Regions from separate parts of the Shinella oryzae genome, predicted to be linked through region 1. Evidence: predicted binding sites of a transcription regulator. Region 1 holds the regulator's gene; the other holds the start of a gene.
The links. Region 1 encodes LexA, which represses DNA repair genes until DNA is damaged. Its sites were predicted from a motif close to TGTTCNNNNTGTGTTCNG; they were not measured.

Region 1 (4,966 bases):
ACTGACGCCGGCCGATTTCGGGCTGCCGCAGGTGACGCTCGACGATCTGCGCGGCGGTGATGGCGCGCACAATGCCGCGGCCCTGCTCTCCGTGCTCGGCGGCGCGCACATGCCCTATCGTGACATATCGCTCGCCAATGCCGCGGCCTCGCTCGTCGTCGCCGGCAAGGCCGAGACCCTGGCGGATGGCATGACACTCGCCACCGAATCGCTCGAAAGTGGCCGCGCACGCGCCGCCCTGGAACGACTCGTCACGGTTTCCAACGAAGCCGCGACGGGTTAGGATTGCTCATGACCGATATCCTGAAGAAGATCGAAGCCTACAAGCTGGACGAAATTGCCGCCGCCAAGGCGCGTGTGGCACCGGCGGAGCTTCGCGCCCGCATCCACGACCAGGAACCGCCGCGCGGTTTCTTTGCCAGCCTGAAGGACAAGAAGGCACAAGGCCGGTTCGGCCTGATTGCGGAAATCAAGAAGGCCAGCCCTTCCAAGGGCCTCATCCGCCCGGATTTCGATCCGCCGGCGCTTGCCAGGGCCTATGAGGCCGGCGGTGCGGCCTGCCTTTCCGTGCTGACCGACGCGCCGAGTTTTCAGGGCGCGCCGGAATTTTTGACGGCCGCACGCAACGCCTGCGCACTGCCGGCACTGCGCAAGGACTTCATGTTCGACAGCTACCAGATGCTGGAAGCGCGCGCCTGGGGTGCCGACTGCATCCTGCTCATCATGGCCTCTCTCGACGACGACACGGCGAAGATGCTGGAAGACTCCGCCTTTTCGCTCGGCATGGATGTCCTGATCGAGGTGCATGACGAAGCGGAAATGGAGCGCGCGCTCAAGCTGAAATCCAAGCTTGTCGGCATCAACAACCGCAACCTGCGCACCTTCGCGGTCGATCTCGCCGTTTCTGAAAAGCTCGCCGGCATGGTGCCGGAGGACCGGCTGCTCGTGGGCGAGAGCGGCGTGTTTACCCATGCCGATTGCCAGCGCCTCGCCAAGGTCGGCATCTCCACCTTCCTCGTCGGCGAAAGCCTGATGCGCAAGGATGACGTGACGGCGGCGACGCGCGACCTGCTGACCGGCTCCGCCGACATGCTGGCGGCGGAATGATGGGCGACGACGCCCGCACGCTCACCCATATCGATGCCGCCGGCGAAGCCCATATGGTCGATGTCGGCGACAAGGCGGAAACGGTGCGGATAGCCGTGGCGGAAGGTTTCGTACGCATGCTGCCCGCCACGCTCGACCTCATTCTCAAGGGCGATGCGAAGAAGGGCGACGTCATCGGCACGGCGCGCCTCGCAGGCATCATGGCCGCCAAGCAGACGTCCAGCCTCATTCCGCTCTGCCACCCGCTGATGCTCAGCAAGGTTTCCGTGGAAATCCGCGAGGACCACGCCCTGCCCGGGCTGCGCATCGAGGCCATGGCCAAGCTCACCGGCCGCACCGGCGTGGAGATGGAGGCGCTGACCGCCGTCAGCGTCGCGTGCCTGACCATCTACGACATGGCAAAGGCGGTCGACCGCGAGATGGAAATCGGCGGCATTCGCCTCGTCGAAAAATCCGGCGGCCGTTCCGGCGACTACAAGCGCAGGGACGGCTGATGTCCCTTCTTCTCGTTGCCGACGCCCTCAACCGCCTGCTGTCCGCGGCCAAGCCGGTGAGGCGGACGGAAAGCGTCCCGCTCCACGACGCCGCTGGACGCGTGCTGGCCGACGATGTCGCCGCCCGCCTCACTCAGCCGCCTTTCGACAATTCGGCGATGGACGGTTATGCCGTCCGCCACGCCGACATCGCGGAGGTCGGATCGGTGCTCAGGGTCGCCGGCCTGTCCTCCGCCGGCCACGCTTTCGACGGCACGGCGGGCCCGGGGGAAGCGGTTCGTATCTTCACCGGTGCGCCGCTGCCGGCCTTCGCCGATACGGTCATCCTTCAGGAAGACACCGAGCTTCTGGAAGACGGCCGCATCCGCACGACGTTCCTCACGCCCAAGGGCCGCCATATCCGCCCGCGGGGGCAGGATTTCACCGACGGCGAGGTTGTGCTGAAGGCCGGCCAGGTGCTGGATGCCGGCCGGCTGACCGTTGCGGCGGCCATGAACCACCCGGACCTGCCCGTCTATTCGCGCCCGCGGGTCGCGATCCTTGCGACGGGCGACGAACTCGTGCCGCCGGGAGAGACGCCCGGTGCAAGCCAGATCATCGCCTCCAACAGCTTCGGCGTCGCGGCCATCGCGCGCGAAGCCGGCGCAGAGGTGATCGATCTGGGCATCGTGAGAGACGACAAGCAGACCATATTGGATGCCGTGCGCCGGGCGCTGGAAATGGACATCGACGTGTTGGTGACGCTCGGCGGCGCATCCGTCGGCGATTTCGATCTCGTTCAGCCCGTGCTCGGCGAGGCCGGCATGGCACTCGATTTCTGGCGCATCGCCATGCGTCCTGGCAAGCCGCTGATGGTCGGCCGCCTCGGCGATATCCAGGTGATCGGCCTGCCCGGCAATCCCGTCTCCAGCCTTGTCTGCTCCTATCTCTATCTGGAACCGCTGGTCCGCAAACTCGCGCGCCTGCCCGCGATGAACCGGGTGCGCCCGGCCGCCGCCGCCGTGCCGCTCAAGCAGAACGACCGCCGGCAGGATTACATTCGTGCGCGACTCGTGCGCGGCCCGGACGGCGGTCTCCTCGTCACGCCTTTCGACAAGCAGGATTCGTCGATGATGAAGATCTTCGCCGAATCCGAAGGGTTGCTGATCCGCCCGCCGCATGCACCGGCAGAGGAGCCCGGCGCGCTCTGCGACGTCCTCGTTCTCAGGGAACCGGCGGCCTGAATGGTATTATTGTGCGCGCAGGCCCTTGCGGAACACATGTGGAACGGATAGTGTCTGTTCTGGATTTGTTTCACGATTCTCGTTGGAGAGGCCATGCTGACGCGCAAACAACAGGAACTGCTCCTGTTCATTCACGAGCGTATGAAGGAATCCGGCATTCCTCCGTCCTTCGACGAGATGAAGGATGCCTTGGATCTCGCCTCGAAGTCGGGCATCCACCGCCTCATCACGGCGCTTGAAGAACGAGGCTTCATCCGCCGCCTGCCGAATCGGGCCCGCGCGCTCGAGGTGATCAAGCTTCCGGAGGCCTATTCGCCAAGCCTCCAGCCGCGCCGCGGATTTTCGCCGTCGGTCATCGAAGGCAGCCTCGGCAAGCAGCCCCCCGCCGTGACGCCATCCAAGCCCGTGGCGCCACAGCCGACCATGTCGTCGTCTGTTTCCGTTCCGGTCATGGGCCGTATCGCCGCCGGCGTTCCGATCTCCGCCATCCAGAACAACACGCACGAGATCACCGTCCCGGCCGAAATGATCGGCAACGGCGATCACTATGCGCTCGAGGTGAAGGGCGATTCGATGATCGAGGCCGGCATTCTCGATGGCGACACGGTCATCATCCGCAACGCCAGCACCGCCAATCCCGGTGAAATCATCGTTGCTCTCGTCGACGACGAAGAGGCGACGCTGAAGCGCTTCCGCCGCAAGGGCGCGTCCATCGCGCTTGAAGCCGCGAACCCGGCCTACGAGACCCGGATCTTCGGGCCCGACCGGGTCAAGATCCAGGGCAAGCTCGTGGGGCTTATCCGCCGGTATCATTGAGACGCATTGGACAAGCATTATAGCGCGTGGTGAGCGTCTTGTCAGTTCAGGACCGCAGCTCGGGTATGATGGAGCTTGGCGGCTAAGGTCTCCCCTCGCTTCGCCCGGTGCTCTGCCGTTAGCGATAGCGTGCGGTCAGGTGGCTTTTTCTACGATCGCTGCAAATCGGGAAGCTTGGCCGCTCGGCTGACTTCATGGCAATTGAAGAGGCGAGCGATCGACCTCCTTGGTCTCAGTCTCTGCCGGCGGCGTTGCGGCTGCCGTTTCGAAAGTGTCGCTGCGCCAGTCATAGGTGCGATGCCTTGACCAGGCGCGCGCCAAGGTTTCCACGGCCGGCATGTCGGTCGCGCCGGCGAGGCTTGCGGTGGGATCGTCGATCGGCGGCGTGATTTCCAAAGCGCCCGTTCGGCGCAGATGACGTGCGGTCACAAGCCTCGCACCCGAGCGGCAGCTGTCGAGCCGCAGGGCGAAGGGTACGACGACGAGATCAGCCGTGTCGCAGGCCGTGCCCAGAAAGGCCGTATCCTCAAGGGTGACGATCGTCCAGCTGCTCGGCGAAACGGCAGCGCAGAAGGCCTTCGCCTCGCAGACGAAGGTATGCGCCTGTCGCGCTGCCGCGATAGCCTCCGTCATCGCGTCCTTCGCCTTCGTCCTGTCCGCCTTGCGGCGCGGTCGTTTCCTGTCGGTCCCGGCAGCGGCTTTCTCCGTCGCCGTCTCCGCCAGCAGCAGGTCGGCGGTCTTTCGCAGTTCCGGCTTGGTCAGGTCGCCGAGCCGCATCGCGCGACGCCATTGGTCGTAGATGAAACCCGGCGGCTTGGCGCGGTTCGTGGCAACCGCATCGCCGCGCAGGATCGCAACCAGACGCCCGTCTTCGGAGATGAGCAGTTCCGGTTTCCCGCGCGTGGACGGCCAAAGGGCCACCAGCGCACCGGCGACAATGAAGACCGTCCCGGCATGCCGCAGCCGCGTGCGCAGGATACAGAGCAGCCCCCCGCCGACACCGATCAGCAGGAAGGCGGACATGGGAATTTTACCGGTGACGATATCCCCGCCCTTCCAGCTCGAAACCCACGACGCCAGCGCGATCATCCATTCGATGCCCTTGCCCATGATGGCAAAGGGAACGGCATCCAGCCCGAAGGGCATGAGCAGGACGGCGATGAGGCCAAAGGGCATGACGATCGCGCTGATCGCCGGCATGGCCAGCAGGTTGCCGGCAAGCCCGTAGGCCGGCACGCGGTGAAAGTGGCCGATGGAGTAGATCAGCGTCGACAGGCTTCCGATCGCCGACGACAGCAGAAGTCCGCCGAAGAAGCGCCCGGCCAC
Region 2 (4,966 bases), 1.3 Mb from region 1:
TCGCGATCCCCTTCGCCTATGCGGCCGCCATTCCCTTCGCGCTGACGCTCGTGCTGCCCACAAGCGCGCCGTTCGCCGGCCTGCTTCTCTATGTCGTCTTCGGCGCCAGTGTCGTGCTGCAGTACCGGCTGGTCTGGATGTGCGTCGGCAGGCAGGGCCTTCTGGCCGCGGCCATCACTGCGATCTTCGTGCTGCCGCCGATGATCGTCGGACAGGAACTGCAGCGCCTTCTCGGCACGATGCCGGTCTGATCAGTAATCGACAGCCATGAAGTAAAGGCCATCCGGGGGCGCGACGGGGCCGCAGGCCTTGCGGTCGCGCGCCTCCAGCGCCGCGCGCACATCGCCGGCCGTCCACTTGCCCTCGCCGGCCAGCTTCAGCGTTCCGGCAAAGGAACGGATCTGGTTGTGCAGGAAGCTTTGCGCGGACACACGCATCTCGATGAGATCGCCGCTGCGCGTCACCTCCAGACGGTCGATGGTGCGCACCGGGCTGTTCGCCTGGCACTGGGCCGCGCGGAATGTCGTGAAGTCGTGTTTTCCCACCAGCATCTGGCCGGCTGCATGCATGGCCTCGTGATCGAGGTCCCTGGCGACGAACCAGGCGCGGTTCGCCTCCAGCGCCAGCGGCGCCTTGCGCGAGATGATGCGGTAGAGATAGTGTCGCTTCTTCGCGGAGAAGCGGGCATCGAAATCGTCGGGCGCCCGTGCCGCGTCGAGGATGGCCACCCGCTCGCCGGCCATGCCGAGATGGGCGTTGAGGGCGTTGCGGAGCGTATGTTCCTTCCAGTCGCGCGTCAGGTCGGCATGGGCGACCTGCCCCATGGCGTGCACGCCGGAATCCGTGCGCCCCGCCCCGCGGATCGAGACGGTCTCGCCGGTCAGCGACAGGATCGCGGCTTCGATGGCGCCCTGGACGGAGGGGCCATTGTCCTGCCGCTGCCAGCCCACATAGGGCGTGCCGTCATATTCGATCACGAGCTTGTAGCGCGGCATCAGGCCAGGACCTGACCGGGCGCGACCGCCGTGCCGCGCAGGAAATCGGCGGCATCGAGCGGCTTGCCGCCGGCCTTCTGCAAGCGCATCAGCCGGACGGCGCCCTTGCCGCAGGCGATGGTCAGCGCATCATCGAGAACCGTGCCGGCGGGATGCACGGCGCTTTCATCGACGAGCGCGCTTGCCAGCACCTTCACCCGTTCCGGCTTGCCGGCGACGGGCAATTCGAACCACGCACCGGGAAATGGCGAGAGGCCGCGGATATGGTTGTGCACATCCTTAGCCGGCTTCGAAAAGTCGATACGGGTTTCGGCCTTGTCGATCTTTGCGGCGTAGAACACGCCCTCCTCGGCCTGCCGCGTCAGCGGCAGGTTGCCGGCTTCCAGCTTCGCCATGGCCTCGACCATCAGCGCGCCGCCTTCCTGCATCAGCGCATCGTGCAGTTCCCCGGCAGTCATGGTCTCGCCGATCGCCACGCGGGCGGTGAGCGCGACGGGGCCGGTATCGAGGCCCTTGTCCATCTTCATGACCATCATGCCGGTCTCGGCATCGCCCGCCATGATCGCCCGCTGGATGGGGGCCGCCCCCCGCCAGCGCGGCAGGAGCGAGGCATGGCCGTTGTAGCAGCCGAGACGCGTGCCGGTGAGGATCGCTTCCGGCAGCAGCAGGCCGTAGGCCACGACGACGGCGACATCCGCCTTCAGGTCGCGGAACGCCTCGAGCTCCGCGTCCTCACGGAAATTGACGGGTGTGCGCACGGGAATGCCCAACCGCTCGGCCGCCTGATGCACAGGGGATTTGACCAGCTCGAGGCCGCGGCGGCCGGCCGGGCGCGGCGGCTGCGAATAGACGGCGACGATCTCGTGGCCCGCCGCGGCCAGTGCCGTCAAGGTCGGGACGGAGAAGTCCGGCGTGCCCATGAAGATGATGCGAAGGGCCATCGGTCAGCCTCCGTGAAAGCGGTTCGGCAACACCGCAAGGCGGTCTCGCGCCTTGAACCGCGTGAAAACGAAGCCGCAGCAATCGCGCTCAGAGCGCCTTGCTGCCGCGCAGCTTGGCGGCCTTGGTGAACTTGCGGATCACCATTTCGCGCTTCAGCTTGGAAATGTGGTCGATAAACAGCACGCCGTTCAGGTGATCGATCTCGTGCTGGAGGCAGGTCGCCAACAGGCCGTCGGCCTCCGTCAGCTGTTCCTTGCCGTCCCGGTCGAGATGCCTGACCTTGATTGCTGCCGGACGCTCGACTTCCGCGTAATAGTCGGGGATCGAAAGGCAGCCTTCCTCGTAAACCGAACGCGCATCCGTGGCGGAGACGATTTCCGGGTTGATGAAGACGAGCGGCTGCTTGTCCTCGCCGTCCTTCGACACGTCGAGCACCAGCATGCGGCGCGCAACGCCGATCTGGATGGCGGCAAGGCCGATGCCCGGCGCGTCATACATGGTTTCCAGCATGTCGTCGGCGAGCTTCTTGACCTCGCCATCCACTGTCTCGATGGGCTGCGAGACCTGGCGAAGGATCGGATCGGGAAGGATAATCAGCGGCTTGATGGTCATGCGCCTCCTTAACCTGCTTTTTTCGGGCTTTCAATCGGCTTGCGCGACCGGAAAGCGGCTTTGTTCACGGTATGATCTGGTTTTTGCCGTCATCCATGGTATGGTCGCGGCATGATCGATCCTGCCCTTGATACGCTTCTCACCTCCACGCTCGACCGGCTCGGCGGAACCGGGCCTGCGCTGGCCCTGCTTCTCGCCGTTCTGATCCTGGTTTTCGGCCTGCTTTCGGCCCGCCGCAGTCAGGCGCGCCAGCGCGAGGCGGCAAGCCTCGCGGAGCTGCGCTTCGCCGAACTGCTCAAGGCGCAGACGGAGATGCAGGGGCGCGTCGCCGCCATGGCCGAGGTCTTCGGCGCCAAGCAGTCCGAGACCAACCAGGCCATCAACATCCGGCTCGACGGGCTGACGCAGCGGCTCGGCCAGTCGATCTCCGAACAGACGCGCGCGACCCATGAGAACCTGCGCCGCCTGCAGGAGCGGCTCGCGGTGATCGACAACGCCCAGACCAACATCCAGTCTCTGGCCAAGGACGTGGTGGGGCTTCAGGCCATTCTCTCCAACAAGCAGACGCGCGGCGCCTTCGGCCAGTCGCGCATGGAGACCATCATCGCCGATGCGCTGCCGTCCGGCGCCTATCAGTTCCAGGCGCAGCTGGCGAGCGGGGTGCGGCCGGACTGCACGATCCGCATGCCGAACGGCCAGCCGCCGCTCGTCGTGGACGCGAAATTCCCGCTCGAAGCATGGAACGCGATGTCGGACGCGCGCTCGCCGGAGGCCGCAAAGATCGCCGCTCAGCAGTTCCGCCGCGACATGGAAGTCCACATCCGCGATATTTCGGAAAAATACCTGATCGCTGGCGAGACGCAGGACACGGCCTTTCTTTTCGTGCCGTCCGAATCGATCTTCGCCAGCATCCACGAGAATTTCGAGGCCGTCGTGCAGCGGGCGCACCGCGCCCGCGTCGTCATCGTCTCGCCCTCGCTGCTGATGCTGTCCGTGCAGGTGCTGCAGGCGCTGTTGAAGGACCAGCGCATGCGCGAGCAGGCCCACGTCATCCAGGGCGAGGTCGCACGGCTGATGGACGATTTGACGCGGCTCGACGACCGGGTGCGCAAGCTGCACGGCCATTTCACCGCCGCACAGAAGGATGTGGACCTGATTTTGACGTCGACGGAGAAGCTTACCCGGCGCGGCGCGCGCATCGGCGAGCTGGAATTCGAGACCGTCACCGCCCTTTCGGAGAGCGCCGATACGGTTGCGGAAGGACGAACGGCGCCGCCGCGGCTGAGGGTGGTTGACGAGGACTGACTGCCTCGGGCAGTGTCCTGCGGAAACGACAAAGGGCTATTTTCATGATCACCGTCTTCGGCTCCATCAACATGGACCTCATCGCCACGCCGGAACGCCTGCCGAGACCCGGCGAAACGGTGATGGGAACCAGCTTCACCACCGCTGCCGGCGGCAAGGGCGCCAACCAGGCGCTTGCCGCGCGCCGCGCCGGGGCAATGGTGCGCATGGCCGGTGCCGTGGGTGACGACCGCCTGGGCAGCCAGGCGCTGGCGCTGCTGGCCGATGCCGCCGTGGACCTCAACGCGGTGCGCTATCCCGCCGAGGCGACGGGCACCGCCCACATCCTTGTGGCCCCTGACGGCGAGAACATGATCGTCGTCGTTCCCGGCGCCAACGGCACCGTCAGCGACGAGGACGCCAAGCGCGCTATCGCGGCCATGTCGCGTGGCGATTACCTGATGCTGCAGTTCGAAATCCCGACCACCGCGATCGAGGCCGCGCTGGCCGCCGCCAAGCAGAAGGGCGTCATCTCGATCATCAACATCGCGCCGTTCAATGCCGAGGCCAAGCGGCTGGGTGGCGCGGCCGACATCCTCGTCGCCAATGAAACGGAATTCGATCTTTTCGCCGGCAAGGGCGAGCTCTCCGATGAGGAGCGGGAAGCGGTCATGCGTCGCATCCACGGCGAGAACGGCCAGACCATCATCGTCACGCTCGGCGCGGATGGCGTCGTCGCCATCCGCAAGAACGAGATCTACCGGGCCGCCGGCCTCAAGATCGAGCCCGTCGATACCGTCGGCGCGGGCGACACGTTCTGCGGCTACCTGGCCGCGTCGCTGGATGCCGGACTTGGCTTCAAGGACGCACTGCGCCGCGCGGCCGTCGCCGGTTCGCTCGCCTGCCTGAAGCCCGGCGCCCAGCCGTCCATCCCCTTCGCAAACGCCGTCGACGCGGAAGTCTGACGCCATCGCGCGGCCCCGTTGCGGAGACCTTCGCAACGGGGACACCGCGTGTCGCTTTGCCTGCGACGCCCGGCAATTCAGCGATCCCGTAGACACTAGGGATCGAAATTTGGCTCTTTATTAATATTCTACAGAGTATTGAAATCCTCAAACCACCGGCGTTGCGAA

Region 2: K6301_RS00245 (DNA recombination protein RmuC) is a predicted target of LexA. The motif match lies at 2,611-2,628, and genes of this name have one in related genera.

The regions. Positions count from the first base shown of each region.
Region 1 covers NZ_CP081987.1:1,308,627-1,313,592, reverse strand. The annotation lists gene trpD (anthranilate phosphoribosyltransferase) at 1-283, shown strand, start outside; gene trpC (indole-3-glycerol phosphate synthase TrpC) at 292-1,107, shown strand; gene moaC (cyclic pyranopterin monophosphate synthase MoaC) at 1,107-1,601, shown strand; gene K6301_RS06560 (molybdopterin molybdotransferase MoeA) at 1,601-2,824, shown strand; gene lexA (transcriptional repressor LexA) at 2,918-3,640, shown strand; gene K6301_RS06550 (ComEC/Rec2 family competence protein) at 3,833-4,966, opposite strand, start outside.
Region 2 covers NZ_CP081987.1:48,890-53,855, reverse strand. The annotation lists gene K6301_RS00265 (hypothetical protein) at 1-251, shown strand, start outside; gene truA (tRNA pseudouridine(38-40) synthase TruA) at 252-995, opposite strand; gene fmt (methionyl-tRNA formyltransferase) at 995-1,936, opposite strand; gene def (peptide deformylase) at 2,025-2,549, opposite strand; gene K6301_RS00245 (DNA recombination protein RmuC) at 2,661-3,854, shown strand; gene K6301_RS00240 (ribokinase) at 3,899-4,798, shown strand.